One region of the Cytobacillus sp. genome, then DNA from elsewhere that is predicted to be linked to it. Evidence: predicted binding sites of a transcription regulator. Region 1 holds the regulator's gene; the other holds the start of a gene.

Region 1 (7,785 bases):
TTATTTGCCAGTCTGCTTGTTCATGGCATTCATCATTTGGTTGATCTTCTTCTGAGATGGCTTCATGCCCATTTGCATCATCATCATTTTAAGCATTTGTTCATTAATTGGCGGATTTTTCTCCAGGTAGCTCATCATATATTTTCGAGCAATGAAAAATCCTAGTGCTACACCGGCAAGAAGCGCCAGTACACCAACTAGAATGTACATACCCATACTAACTTCCTCCTTCATGTTGTCTATCATACAGTGTACTAGACCAAAGGTTATTATACAATATTTGCTTTGTTTTTTCTCTTATTTTAGACGAATTTTCTCTCTTTTATCGGTTTTAGCCACCCATAGCGCTTATGCTGGAGGTCAACAGCCAGGAAGGAAGACTCGCTTTTTCGCAGCACTTCGAAAAATACCGTCTCTGCCTCATAGCTGCCAGCTGCTTCTAAAACCAGGCTCCGTTCAAATACTTCAAGCTTCGCCCTGCTTCTTTTGCTCATCTCTATATAGTATGCACTTTTTTCTATAATAAAGTCTTTTTTTCGCTGCAGCTGCTGATGGATATATTGATGCACTTTCAAACCCGGGATTGGCTTAGTCACAAAATCAATTTGCTTCGATAGAATAGACTTCATTTCACCTGATGAACACTCATACTCTTCAAACAACTGAAAAAACATTCGCTCTCTGCCAAAATAATGGGACGCAAATTCATCTTCTATTAAATACAATTGATAAGCTCTCATCTGGCCCCTCCTTCCGGGACAATCCATTTCTTTCAATTATAAGCAACCAAAAATAAGGAATGTGTCTGAAGATGTTAAAAAATTTCACTAATTTTGTCGAAAACGAAGAATTCAGTTGATTATGAGGATTCTTGGTGGAAGAGCTGCTAAATTAGCTGATCAAAATATTTACTATGTCAATTTCCCGGTTTTACTGAAATGTAATCCTTTTTTTTAAACACATCACACAAAAAAGGAAGAGCCTCTCAGCTCTCCCTCGTCAGTTAATATTATCCCTGCAGCAATGCTTTTACGCGTGCTACAACGTTTTCAACTGTGAATCCGTATTCTTCCATAATCTTCTCACCTGGAGCAGATGCGCCGAAGGTATCGATTGCAAGAACATCGCCTTCGTCTCCTGCATAACGGTGCCATCCAAGTGAAGATCCCATTTCAATGGCAAGACGCTTCTTGACTGTCTTAGGAATTACGCTTTCTTTGTACTCTTTTGATTGAGCCTCGAAGCGGTCCCAAGCAGGCATGCTTACAACAGATGCATGGATGCCTTCGCCTTCAAGCGCTTTTTGTGCTTCAACAGCCAGGCTTACCTCAGATCCTGCAGCAAGCAATAATACATCCGCGCTGCTGTTGGAAGCTGGTGAAACAACATAAGCACCTTTTTGTACGCCTTCGTATGCTGCTGAATCCGTTCCTTTTAATGTAGGAAGGTTTTGGCGGGTCAATACTAGTGCAGTTGGCTTGTTTGTTGATTCGATTGCTGTTTTCCATGCAGCTGCTGTTTCGTTTCCGTCAGCAGGGCGGACAACAGAAAGGTTTGGCATTGCACGCAATGCAGCAAGCTGTTCTACAGGCTCATGTGTAGGACCGTCTTCACCGACAGCGATACTGTCATGTGTGAAAACATACGTAACAGGCAGATTCATAAGTGCAGCCAGACGGATTGCCGGGCGCAGGTAATCAGAGAACACGAAGAATGTTCCGCCGAATACTTTTAATCCGCCGTGAAGAGCCATACCATTCAATGCAGCACCCATTGCAAATTCACGTACACCGAACCAGATGTTGCGGCCGTCAAATGACTCAGCCGTAAAGTCTCCTGTACCTTTGATCATTGTTTTGTTGGAGCCTGCAAGGTCGGCAGATCCGCCAAAGAATGAAGGAAGGTTTTGTGCGATTGCATTTAGCACTTCTCCGGAAGAAGCACGGCTAGCAAGGCTCTTTCCTTCTTCATAAACAGGGATGGCTTTATCCCAGCCTTCAGAAAGCTCGCCATTGATTGCCTGCTCCAGCTGTTTTCCTAACTCAGGATGTGCTTCTTTGTATTGTGCAAAAAGGTCTTCCCATTCCTGCTGCTTTTTAGAGCCGCTTTCCACAACCTGCTGCTTGAAGTGATCATATACTTCCTGTGGAACATGGAAATCTTCATCGAAAGTCCACTTATAGGCTTCTTTCGTTAATTTCAATTCGTCAGCACCTAGCGGAGCACCATGAACATCAGATTTGCCTGATTTGTTTGGAGAACCGTAGCCAATGACTGTTTTGACTTCAATCATTGTTGGCCGGTTTTCATCCTGCTTCGCCTCTTCAATTGCTTTTGCGATTTCGTGAAGATCATTGCCGTCTTCTACGCGGATATACTGCCAGCCGTATGACTTGAAGCGCTGTTCAACACTTTCAGAAAAAGATTTATCAAGGTCACCATCAAGTGAGATATCATTTGAATCATATAGAACAACCAGTCTTCCAAGCTTTAAGTGGCCAGCAAGGGAAGCAGCTTCAGCCGAAACGCCTTCCATAAGGTCTCCGTCACCGCAGATGCTGTATGTATAGTGATCAACCACATTGAAGTTGTCTTTGTTGTATGTTGCAGCCAGGTGGCGCTCTGCCATTGCCATACCAACAGCCATTGCAATACCTTGACCTAATGGGCCTGTTGTTGCATCAACACCTGGAGTATGGCCGTATTCAGGGTGGCCAGGCGTCTTGCTTCCCCACTGTCTGAACTCTTTAATGTCATTCATGGAAACATCATAGCCGGAAAGATGAAGAAGGCTGTATAGAAGCATCGAGCCATGTCCTGCAGAAAGGACGAACCGGTCACGGTTGAACCATTCTGGATTTTTCGGGTTATGGTTCATGAAGCGTGTCCAAAGTGTATAAGCCATTGGCGCTGCACCCATCGGCATGCCCGGATGGCCGGAATTCGCCTTTTCAATGGCGTCGATTGATAAAGTACGAATGGAACTGATGGATAGTTCATCTGTGTGATTAAACATTCAATACATCCTTTCGAGTAGTAATTCTTTACTCTTTTTATATTATCGGGTGTCCCTTTTTTTCACAACCAATAGGGTCAGAAAAGGACAAAAAAAGCCGGTTTGTTACTATATTGACACAAATAGACCCGGCATATGTAAAAAAGCGGAGATATCCGGCAATAAATCCGTAAAGTCTTCTCCGCATTCTATTAAAAGAAGGAATACAGCATTGTGTATCCCTTGCATTTATAATATTAGTGAAGGCGGTTTTTATTTTGGAATTCTTTCAGCTTTTTAGGAGTAACGTCGTTTCCTTTCGGGTCAACAATTGTAACACCTTTAAGCGTGTTTAACATGCCAGAGCGAAAAGTCTCCAAATACTCTTTGCGGAGAGAAGTCTGCTCTTTCGCTTCTGCTTCTGTTAATCCGGATTCCTTTGCCTTCTTTGCCAGTGCATTAATTCGGGCAAGTTTTTGTTTTGGCAGCATATTAAAGCTCCTTTATATCAAAAGTTTACCTTTGAATATTCTAAATAGAAGTTCTTATTATACAATAGCTTCAAATATAGAACAATACTGAAACTCAACTGCCATCATACTAAAAAAGAACACTTTTGACAAGAAAAGTGCTCTATTCAGGAAGTAATTCAATATGTTCTTTATACCTTCTATGGACAGTTGCTTTTGAGATATTATAGCCAAAACCCCTAAGCGTTGCAGCAATCTCTGCAAATGTTAATTCGTTTTTCCTTAGCCTGACAATTTCCTCTATCGGCACCTCTATTCTTTCCCTGCCTCCATTTGCTCCCTGATTGCTTAAGTTCTTCTCGGGCCGGTAACCTTTATCAATAGCCCGCTGCATGCCGCGTCTGATTTTGATGTTATGAAGCTTTCTCTGATACTCCTCTACCATTCCAACAATGTTCAGCACCATCGAATCTGATTCCGAAAGTTCGAGCTGGCCGTTATTCGAAATGCTGTATAGCTGGACTTCTTCTTTTAAAATGCAATGGAGTATTGCAATCTTTGCATTGCCCCGCCCAAGCCTGGTTTCATCCTGAATGAGGACAACCTTGATATCCTTTTCTTTAATTAAGTCTAAAAGCTCCAATATACCGTCTCTTTCAAGATCGTATCCGCTGGCCTGTTCGCGAATCACCTTGACCACTTCAAAATTATGCTTTTTCGCCAGAATCACCAGCTCTTCTTCCTGCCTTGAAAGGGACGTTTCCTGAGTATCCTTTGTTGTACTAACCCTGCAGTAAATAATAGCTTTCATAACTTCTCCTTATTCATAAAGGTCTGAACTGGCAAGCTCTTTATAAGGCTCGTCATCCAGAGCTTTTACTGGAATTACAATTTCATCGCCCGGAAAAATCCTTCCAGACGCAATCTCATTATTTTGTTCCACCCAATTAATAAATTGATCTGTAGACAGCGAATGTTCAGCCGAAAAATTCTCAGCAATTTTCCATAAAGAGTCGCCTTCTGCAACAGTGACTTTCACAAACTTTTCCGTATCGGGTGTTTCTATTTGCACGAGCATAATAAACGATGCTGCCAGGCTTAAAACGAAGAGAATAATAGCATAAGAATATGATTTCCACAATTTTTTAAACATGATATACCACCTCTGAAAAGAATATATGTTCGCATTTGATGATTTTATTATAGACCGAACATTTGTTTTGTGTCAATGAAAATTCGAACTTATGTTTGTATCATATGGTAATTGGTGCTATAATTGAGACAACAAAAACATACGAGGTGCGTAAAGATGGTGAAATTATCAAAAAGGCAGCAAGATATATTAGAGTTTATAAAAGAAGAAGTTAAATTGAGGGGTTATCCGCCTTCTGTAAGGGAAATCGGGGAAGCAGTCGGCCTTGCTTCAAGCTCAACAGTTCACGGCCATCTCGCCAGACTTGAAAGCAAAGGGCTGATCCGCAGAGATCCTACTAAACCGCGCGCCATTGAAATTTTAGACCTGGACGAGTCTTCTCACATTCCTAAAGTCAGTGCAGTTAATGTTCCGATCGTCGGTAAAGTAACTGCAGGTCAGCCGATAACGGCCATTGAAAATGTCGAAGAATACTTCCCTCTTCCAGAAAGAATGGCACCAGCTGACGAGCATGTATTCATGCTTGAAATCATGGGAGAAAGTATGATTGAAGCCGGAATCCTTGATGGCGACTATGTCATCGTCAAACAGCAGAGCACTGCCAATAATGGAGATATCGTGGTTGCCATGACAGAGGAAGACGAAGCAACTGTCAAGAGATTCTTTAAAGAAAAAGACTTTATCCGTCTTCAGCCGGAAAACTCTACAATGGAACCTATCATCCTTCGAAATGTTTCCATCCTTGGAAAGGTTATAGGTGTATACCGCCATATGCATTAATAGAGTGATAAAAAGCAAGCAGCCTCTGCCTGCTTTTTATTTTTTCCAATTTTAAGAAGGTTATCAGTTCCTATTACCTGATGCTATTAGCGAAATCATACGAAAGTAACGGATACTTTTTCTTTTGGCATAAAGTTACAGTCAAGTATGACTATTTTATTGTTCTGAAAATTCGGTATTTTTATGCATATTAATTTATAGCCACTTTCTATATAATGGTAATACACCGAGAATCAACCTAAGGTCGCTTGTCCAAAATCTCGACTTTAGGAGTGTGAAGAAAAAATGTTTTTGAACATTACCTTCGCTTTGTTGATTGGTGGGCTGGTTGGTGTCGTTGGACATATTCGGAAAGAAGGCAAAATGGTCAAACCCAGAAGGACAAAAAAGTTCATCTATCTGGGGGTCTTTGAAGAAGTAATCATGGGGGCTTTAGCGGCTGTTTTTTTGGTCGTATCTTCAGATCCTGACTCTGCCTTAAAGGTAGTTCTCCTGGCGGTGATTGCAGGGTTTGGAGGAGATGCACTGCTGACATGTCTCGATTTCTTAAAGATCAGACATAAAGAATAGAGAGATGCAGAGAAATACGAATTAGTTAAAACCTCGTTCATCTGTAAACGGGGTTTTTGTATTTGCCTTTTTAAAAATACTCCCCGGCTAAAGTGGCCAGGGAATTTCAAATTTTCTTAGTACGAGAACATGTACTGCCCGCCCTCCCAAGAATGCACTCGCATACGTGAAAAAACACACCACCTGCTGGGAGAAATCCTGCCTTTTTTATTTTTCGACTATTTTTTCAAAACTGCTCCTTCTGCTGAACCAATGGGCAATTAAATAAAGTGAAACTAATATAAAAAAGGAATAAGTATAGGCCCAGTCGATTTTTTTATACAAGTGCAGCATTGCCATAATAGGCATTCCTACATAAGCACCAAACCCACCGAATAATACAGCCTTAACTATCGCATTCATATTTGGTTTAAATTGAATTAATAACATTATAGCCACTGGAACAGTTCCATATCGAAATGAGTAGCTGATCGTTGGTATTGGAATAACCTTAATGGGATAGGACCATTTTCCAAAGTCAACACCTAATCCATCAATGGTTGTAGAGATTATCATCGTTATAAAAGCGGCAAATAACAGCCGGGCTGAACTCTCCTTTTTCCGAAAAATTGCCCACAAAACCCAAGGAACAAGTAACATAGCTAAGGCTACCCACCAACTTAAAGTAAATAAGAAAGTGTTTAAATTCACCTCGGTAATCAATTTATTTGCTTCTGTAATAATCTTATTCGCCTTATCAAGTTGAATTAATCCTTCCTGGAATGTCATGATTCACCCACCTTTTACATTCCTTGCTTCGCGTCTAATCCTTAATATTTCAAATTTTATATCTTTTATTCTTATTCGGTCCCTTTATCACGTAATTAACTAATTCTATCTTGTGTTTATTAAAAATATTTTCAATATCACCTGTATCAACCTCTAGCCCTATTCAAATATAGTCTCCAAGACTATCCCTCTTAACATTTTTTGGATTTATAATTCATGTATAACACTTTTGTAAATGGTGAGTCGTCTGAGCATATCAAAATGGCTCGGTATTTTATATTGGTTTGCTACTTGCTTGTATTTTTTTATGGAACCAATCTTCATTTTGACTTCTACAGCTCCGTACAGTTTTTTAGAACATTTGCAATGAGCGACCTTGGCGTTACCTCTTGCAGGGAATACACCTATTCAATTGCACCTCATGAGATTTGTTCTCCTTACCATTTCTGGATGAATGTATTGTTTATTATTAACAGATTAACCTTTTCATTTGGTATTTTGCACCTTTCACAAAACCTTGAGAAGACAAGATTAAACCGGCTAGCGACAATTTTCATTCTTATCTTAGCTTTAGGTAATATTGTTTCTGGCTTTATACCGGCTGATATAAATCTATTTTGGCATTGAATAGCAGCTCAAGTTGGCATGATTACTGTCATGCCCGGTCTTTGGCTTTATGGAAAATCATTAGAAAACGGAAAACGCTGGACTCAATACTGTTTAGTCACATTACTAGTCATATCCATATTCATTATGTTAATCTTTTTCATCCCTATGCCCGCCGGTCTATTGCAATTTACCTGACTCATAATTCTTTTTTATCAATTAACACCCGCTGCCTTGTTTTAATATTCGTCAAAAAACAGAACTAAACAACAATATTCTCTAAGCCTTAACTGTATGGTCCTGAAAAACTTTTTTACAACGACGGCCAAGAACTAAAACTAAATCTTTTTTGTCCAAAAAATAGACCTCTTAACATCAATGGTGTCAAGAGGTTTACTTTTATACAAGTTTGGCATTATTACTCTGACGGAAGAACATACAGA
Region 2 (7,642 bases), on a different contig from region 1:
TGGATCAAAGCCTATAACATCCATATCAAGTTCAAGTGCATCATTGGCCACAAGTGCCCCGATTGCTCCCAATCCGATTACACCGAGAGTTTTCCCCTTAATTTCTTTTCCGACAAATTGCTTTTTCCCTGCTTCTACAAGCTTTGGAATTTGATCTCCTTCATCTTTCAGCGTTTTGGTCCAGGCGATGCCGGCAAAGAGATTGCGGGATGACGCCATTAAGGAAGTAAGCACCATTTCTTTTACTGCATTTGCATTGGCACCAGGAGTATTAAAAACAACAATGCCCTGCTCAGTGCATTTCTCAACCGGGATATTATTTACACCCGCGCCTGCGCGGGCAATTGCTTTTAATCGATCGCCCAATTCCATTGAATGCATATTGAAGCTGCGAAGGACAATCGCATCCGGATTGCCGCTTTCATTATCGATTGTAAATTGATCCTTGTTAAACACCTCAAGACCGCTTGGCGCAATCGCATTCAACGTTTTAATCGTCTTTACTCTGTCTAAAGTCATGGTACTCACTGGATTCTCCCCTTTTCAACTAACTTTGTCAGATTTTAAAACAGAAAGAGGCAAGGGTAGAATCCCTTACCTCTGCCCAGGCGAACGGCTTCGACACTATGTGCTCCCTCGCGGTGATCCGCGTCTCGCCAGTTACACATAGCCTTTTCGGTTTTTTAAATCTTATCAAAGTCTTCTGAAAACTTCAACCCTTTAAAGCGCTTACATTATTAAAATATTTTTTATTTTTTTACAGTATATTTTTCTTATTTTGTACATATGCTTTTGAAGTTAGTAATTGGAATAACATTTTCCTTTCAGCTGTATGCATATTAATTGCTGGTATTCTGTTCTAGCAAATGAAGCATTTTATCTGGAAATAAAATTGGACTATCCGAAAGTAATTATCAATAAACTGTTTCCCTTCACCTCTCTCCTTTATCAGATTCTGCGAAGTTCTGTAACTGCTGCTTCTGGGGAACATTCATACTCGCCAGAATACTCGACAAGCCCAATTTCGCAATTTTTGCCGATTTTTACATTTTTCCCTCTTACGACAAGAGCTGCTGTGCCTTCGAGTTCGATGTCATCCCCTTCAATTAAATCTGCCTCCAGCTTCAAGGGAAAGATGGATTTGATTAATTTAAATAGGGTCTCTCTATGCTGTGTCACTTTAATTTTTCTGCCGCCAATCTCTTTCGCTTTACTGTCTCCAAAAAGCTTAATATCAATCGTTTCTGCATTCAGTAAACCTTCTACTGAAAAAGTCCCTTCAGCACTGAAGATTTCCGCTTCACAGTCTCCCTCAATAGATACTTTTCCATTCACATCGATTACATCGCATTTTACAGAGCCTCCAATAGAGGATTTCCCAGCGACCTCAAGCTTTTGACAGCTGACGGCTTCAGAAATGGCAGCCGAGCCATTGATAATCAGGGATTCAGCTTTAACAGATCCGTGGATTTTTGCTGCACCACTGATCTCTCCTTTTTCGGTTTTTACGTTTCCATGGACAGTGCCCGTACCGTTACAAAGGAATCTCTCGCATTCAATATCACTGTTTACAGTTCCCTTGCCATTTAATTCAACCTTTTCAAATGAACCTCCATTAGACGATCCAACTCCATTAATAATTAAGTTCCCTAGCGTTTTCATATTCACAGCAAATTTTCCCCCTATGCCAATTTGGATTTTAATTCCTCTGCACAATGTTCTATCGATAAAGTGGCTGCCACTTTTGTTCCTTTTTCAAGCAGGACTTGTTCCCCGTTAACCGAAACCAGGCAGCTGGACATTCCAAGTTTGCGAATAAAGCAAATAACAGCTTTTGGCTGCTGCAGGATACTTTGATGATCGTTCAATAACTGAAGGAGCATTTTCCCTTCCTCTATATGGATATCTCCCGATTCAAGCAGGATGGAAAGTATATAAAGCTTCAAAATCTCATGGTAATTGAATTCTTTAAGCTCCCCCTGAGTTTCGAGAAAGATATTCATAACCGGTTCAGAAGCTATCCCTTTAGCAATCAGACTTTCCTTTGTCAGCTTCAGATGTGAAGCATTCAGAGAAAACACATCTGCCAGCTCATCCAGCGAAAGGCTATCCTTCATCTTTTGTATTTTATCGACCCGCTCCAGAATTTTCTCTTTTGGGAAAAAAGTCTCCTGCCCTGTAAAGGTTGATTTTCTGACAAACCAATCCTCCGGTATCAGGCTTTTCCTTTTCCACCGATAAAGCTGCCCATAAGAAATCCCAGTTAGATCAAGGACTTCTTTTTTTGAAATTAATTCATCGCTCAATTCCAGGACTCCTTTCTAATGTTACCATTGTAACATAACACTGTTACATTAAAATGTTGTTTTATTCATTTTTTTCTGATATTTTTCGACAAATTTATCGTTTTGTACCGTGAAATCAATCCTGGAAGCTCTTCCCTCAACAAAACAATGTTCTATTGACACAAAAAGACCTGGTTCTCTATAGAACCAGGCTTCACTTCATTCATATATTTTTAACAGATTATACTGCTTTCCAAGATACTGATAATTTTGCCTGCGGTACATTTCCTTTGGAGTATCTTCTCCATCTGCAACAAGGATGATGGTTTTATCCTTAATCTGATCCATCACCGCTTTCTGCAGGCGGCTGCCGATGCCCTTTTTCTGAAAATCCTCATGGACCATCAATCCATCAATTTCAGCTGTTCGTTCCTTGATAATGACATCAACAGATCCGGCAGCTTTCCCTTTATAGTATGCAATAACCTGCTGAATGCATTCATCGCTGTAATTTCTAAGATGCTGAGCTTTCTTTTTCTCTGCGAAATTTCCCCCATATACCGAATCCTGCTCATACTGGAATTCCAGATAATCATTCCATGTTTCATCCTTAACATTTTCGACTATGATTTCTTCCTTTTCCTGAACATCAGGAAAATCAGCCGGATGGATGGCAAATAACTCTAAGAAACCAACCGTATAATCCTCATCTTTCTGAAAAAAAGCCAGAAGCTCTCCAGAAAGCTCCTCGTCATCGGGAAAATAAAACCTTACATGCTTTTGGCCATATTTCTGATGAAAATCTCTTAAATATTGATGTGCCTCCTCAAACTCTTGAACAGAAGGCATTCTTTTAAAAACAACAAAGTTGCTGTCATACTGAAGGAGCATGTCAGGATTATGGTTGTGAATAAATAGTTCATTTTCCAGAACCGTGTGTCCCGGTTTATAAATATCATGAAAAGTGATCTTGTCCATCGGTATCTCCTAAAATAGCAAACACTTTAGTTTTGCAAGTATTTATATTCTTTATCTGTAATTAGCACATCATGGCAGCGCATTAAATTATTCTTTAATTCCAGAGGGGTAATGCTGTTATCATAAGCACACAGGGAAATCAGACCCTGTTCAGAAATGACCTTGTCAATTTTCTTTTCATACGCTTCCACTAACGGAATATAGTCCTTCACGTTTCCCCATTCAACCAGGCCCCATGTAAAAATCTTTGTACCGCTTTCCAAATAAGGATGTATGTTTTTGAGAAAAAAATTCAACACTGTTTCAGGATTAAAATCCCCGTTCGAATAATAAAAATCAAAGTTATTCGCGAAGTGGACTCTCTTTAATTCCTCTTTGTTTAACAGCTTTCTTATCTCTTTATCAATCTGAAGGAAATTACGGTCGTTCTCCACAAATAAAACATGGCAGCCGCTTTTGGCGCCTGCAGATATATAAGAGACTGCATTTTGAAGATAGCAGTCTCTTTGATCGAATTGATAAAGGATATGGCCGCCATTTGACCTTTTAAGATTATCCATTAAATCGATTAACCATTCATTCATTAAAATTACCCCTTATAATTCAAAGATGTTTTATCTATCCACCTTCATATCATGTATTTTGGAATATCCGTTTTCTAATCTTTATCAAATATTTCATCAAGTTTGTCTGCATAAAAGGTAATCGCTTTTTTATATTGCAAAACTTCTGGGTCATCAGAGGTTTCGGCCACACACTTTAGGAGCAGCTCCATGGCCTGCCTATGCTGGCCTAAATTATGGAGCGTCATGGAATAAAACACCTGGATTGCACGATTAGCCGGAAACTGGGAGATCCCTTTTTCGAACACCATCTTTGACTTTTCATATTCCCCAAGTGTCCGGTATGTGCTCCCAAGACCCAAAATAGCACCTTGCAGATCTGATTCAGGAAGCCCAAGTTCGATCGCTCTTTCATAATAAGAAACAGCCTTCGATTCCTCCCCTAAAACGTCAAAACTCCAGCCGCACTGATAATGAATAACTGGGTTTAAGGGATACTGTTCAGCCAATTTTATAAGCAGAAGGTTGGAATCTTTGTATTTTCCGAGATTGCGAAGTACTATCGCTTTTTCTAAGTCCGTGCTCATATGTACCTCCGATCAGCGCTTTCTTTCTATTATATCTAAAAATTGAAAATAATGGTTGGTAAGGCTTCAACTTTTCTGCAAAAATTGAATTATGACTCTCTGCACCGTTCTTTCACTTCAACCTCAGTGATTTCGTCAAACATGACCTTCTCAAGAAACCCATCTTCCATTTCCAGATAAATTTTTCTGCTGATGCTATCCAGCCTGTTTACCCTCCCTGTGTATTCGCAGAAAAATCCACCACGCCAAACCTTTACTTTTAGAAAAAAGGCAAATTCCATTGCATAGTGAATTTTGTTTTCATAATCCTCCAATTCATATTCATCAATAAGCGGCTTGTTTTGTGCCATTTGTTCAGTTTCCAATTTTCTTAACATCGCCCGGTGTTCCGGCATGAAATGGGCTGGCAGCCATTTTATTTTCCCTCTGTCTTTTAGCGGCATAGTAAATCCCTCCATCCTCTATTATAGAACATTTGTTCTGTATTTAAACCAGTAAAGCATAAAAAACTCAAGCTGGTTCATTTGGATAATAAAAGTACGAGTGGTAAAATAATCTTTAACTCTCTAAAAAGATTGGTGAAACAATGAAGCAGCTCCCTATAAAACACCGGTGGCTCGGTCGATTGCTTGCATCCGATCCCGGGCTTATCCGATTTCAAAAAGCTGGACGGGCCACTTTAAGTTTAATGGCTTCAGTCTTTACGACTTTGCTTATCATGCAATTGGCCGGCGCTGGTGCTAAAGCCGCTCTCACTCCGGCGATCGTGTCCGGAATGGCTGGCATGCTTGGCATCATGATTGTGATGGATGACTCTAAAAAAGGTAAGATGCTCACAACTGGCCTGCTTGGAATTTCTGCCATGGCGGGGGTATCGATTGGTTCACTATTGGCGGGAAGCACGGTCTTTGTCGATATTGCAATGGTGCTGTTAATATTCTTAAGCTTTTATTTAACCCGCTTTGGCGTACGGTATTTTTCTCTATGCATGATTGCATTCATGACACTTTATTTTTCATCTATCCTAAAGTTATCAGGCAGTCAGCTTCCATCCTTTTACTTCGGCATCTGGATAGGGGTCGCGTATGCTTTCCTGTTCAATTTCATCCTGTTTCAGGACACCGCGAAAAACCTGAAAAGAAGCATTCGCTCCTTTCATTTCCAAAGCAATTTTACGTTCAACCTGTTAATTGAGGGGATGAAAGCCAAGGAAATGACTCCCCAGCAGCGGGAGGAATTGCGGAGAAACGTGCTGAAGCTCAGGGAATACGCAGTAATGGTTTCAGAGTATGTAAATGATGAAGATGTTCAAAAATTATGGCCAGGGCTGACCTCTACTCAGCTGAGGTTATATATATTTGATGCAGGTATGCTGATTGAAACACTGACAGACTCAATTCGAAGCTTAAAAAAAGCGAATGCTCTTGAAATTGATGAGCTGAGAAAACTCCTGGTTTGGGTAACCCGTTCTCTTCGCGATGCTGAAGTTCTTGCCCAGCAATATGAAGAACAAAATCTGCGTGAAGCAGAGCTTGCTGTACAGGCCCTTCGCCTGCTTATTATTGATTTGTTCAGCCGGGAAGACAAACCTGCTGGATGGCTGTTTTTGATCAGGCGAATCGAGTCCATTGCGAACCATGTAATCGAGGGCGGCATAACCATACAGCAGGCACTTCATAAAGTGAAAGACAATGAGATTAAATCATCCGATGAGGCAGCTGAAGTCGAAAATGAAGATGAACCATCTGAAGAAGATAAGGGCATCAAGCCTTCCACTAAAAAAGCTTTTCAGGCATTGACTGCTGCAATCATTTCCATCATTGCCGGCCAGATTCTTTCGCCTGACCAGCCTTACTGGGTTCTTTTAACCGCTTTTATTGTTTTGCTCGGAACCGAATCGATCGGACGCATTTATACGAAGGGTTTTCAGCGTTCGGTTGGAACAATTATTGGAGCAGTAATAGGATTTACACTTGCAAGAGTTGTCAGCGGCCATTCCGTCCTGGAAATTGCGCTGATTTTTGCAGCAGTTTTTTTCGCCTTTTATTTGTTTGAGGTCTCCTATACGTTAATGAGCATGTTTATAACGATGCTGGTTGCTTTTATGTATGACCTTTTACTGGGTGGAATTACATTTTCCCTTATCAGTTCAAGGGTTATCGATACAATCGCCGGTGCCGGCATTGCATTCGGAGTTTCCTTATTTATTTTCCCAAAGAAAACGAAGGAAAAAGTGGCGGATACCATAAATGATTACCTTCAAGAACTGAAACCGTATGTCACTGAGTATGTGCGAAGCTTCCGGGAAGATGTGAACGTTAAGGAGCTTTCAGGCAAAGGCTTCTTATTGGATCAAAAACTTAAAACCATAAACGTTGAAGCGCAATCCTTGATAAAGAAACCCGGATCCCCGCGCCATGCTGATGTTAACAGATGGATTACATTATTTTCAGCCATCAATTACTATGCAAGACACCTTGTGGCTTCCTCCTACCGAAAAGGATTTGACTATCCCGATGAGCTGGTCGATGTTTTCATAAGGATTGAAGAAAAGCTTGAACTAAATATTGAGACATTAATGGACCTGATTAAAGACAGCGGAGACGGCATGCTTGTTTATAGTCTTGAAAATGAAAGGGAACAAATTGAACGATTGGCACCGGCAAGGCAGCAATCCCAGCGAGATTTGATTCATCATCTTTATTTCGTCTGGAGAATCAACAAAGCGATTATCGAATTGGCAGAAGACCTTGGTGCAGGGAAGGAGCAATAGTGCTCCTTCTTTTTTATGCTCTTTCAGGACCAATAATAGATTAATACATTCCCAATATACCTCAAAAAAGAGCGATGCACTAAATGCATCACTCTGACTTTGTTTTTGTTATTTTGAACAGCCGTAAACCATTCAAGGTTACGCCAGAAAAAATGATATTATATAAAAAAGGACTCGGATTGCTCCGATTCCTTTTATTTCATTACTTCCTCTTTCAATTTTATCAATAATTCATCCGAATTCTCCGCTGCAATCAGTTTCCCGTCTACAAGGGCATAGGGTGATTGCCTGCATTCTTTGCATCTGCTCTGACATTCGTATTCTTTATAGTTAACACTCTTCTGGCTCAGAAATTGATTAAATGCAGCAACACTCTCTTCTTTTAAAAAAGCATCCAGATTCCGCTGACAAAATTCAATCGAAGCCGTTTTTTGCTTTGAGAATAGTTTGTTGATG

The links. The regulator LexA, encoded in region 1, represses DNA repair genes until DNA is damaged. The targets are predictions, from matches to a motif close to CGAACATATGTTCG.
Region 2: ACEQ1T_RS20095 (YolD-like family protein) is a predicted target of LexA. The motif match lies at 4,882-4,895, and genes of this name have one in related genera.

The regions. Positions count from the first base shown of each region.
Region 1 is NZ_CAXQGS010000053.1:66,772-74,556, reverse strand. Features, by position in the region: gene ACEQ1T_RS10055 (YneF family protein) at 1-216, opposite strand; gene sirA (sporulation inhibitor of replication protein SirA) at 303-740, opposite strand; gene tkt (transketolase) at 1,010-3,016, opposite strand; gene ACEQ1T_RS10040 (DUF896 domain-containing protein) at 3,253-3,486, opposite strand; gene ACEQ1T_RS10035 (recombinase family protein) at 3,629-4,276, opposite strand; gene ACEQ1T_RS10030 (LysM peptidoglycan-binding domain-containing protein) at 4,286-4,618, opposite strand; gene lexA (transcriptional repressor LexA) at 4,775-5,398, shown strand; gene ACEQ1T_RS10020 (DUF4257 domain-containing protein) at 5,684-5,968, shown strand; gene ACEQ1T_RS10015 (CBO0543 family protein) at 6,176-6,736, opposite strand.
Region 2 is NZ_CAXQGS010000117.1:1,690-9,331, reverse strand. Features, by position in the region: gene ACEQ1T_RS20125 (phosphoglycerate dehydrogenase) at 1-528, opposite strand, end outside; ZMP/ZTP riboswitch at 596-674, opposite strand; gene ACEQ1T_RS20120 (polymer-forming cytoskeletal protein) at 949-1,662, opposite strand; gene ACEQ1T_RS20115 (YhbD family protein) at 1,683-2,306, opposite strand; gene ACEQ1T_RS20110 (GNAT family N-acetyltransferase) at 2,505-3,263, opposite strand; gene ACEQ1T_RS20105 (MEDS domain-containing protein) at 3,290-3,847, opposite strand; gene ACEQ1T_RS20100 (tetratricopeptide repeat protein) at 3,922-4,413, opposite strand; gene ACEQ1T_RS20095 (YolD-like family protein) at 4,503-4,856, opposite strand; gene ACEQ1T_RS20090 (FUSC family protein) at 5,039-7,186, shown strand; gene ACEQ1T_RS20085 (DUF1450 domain-containing protein) at 7,381-7,642, opposite strand, start outside.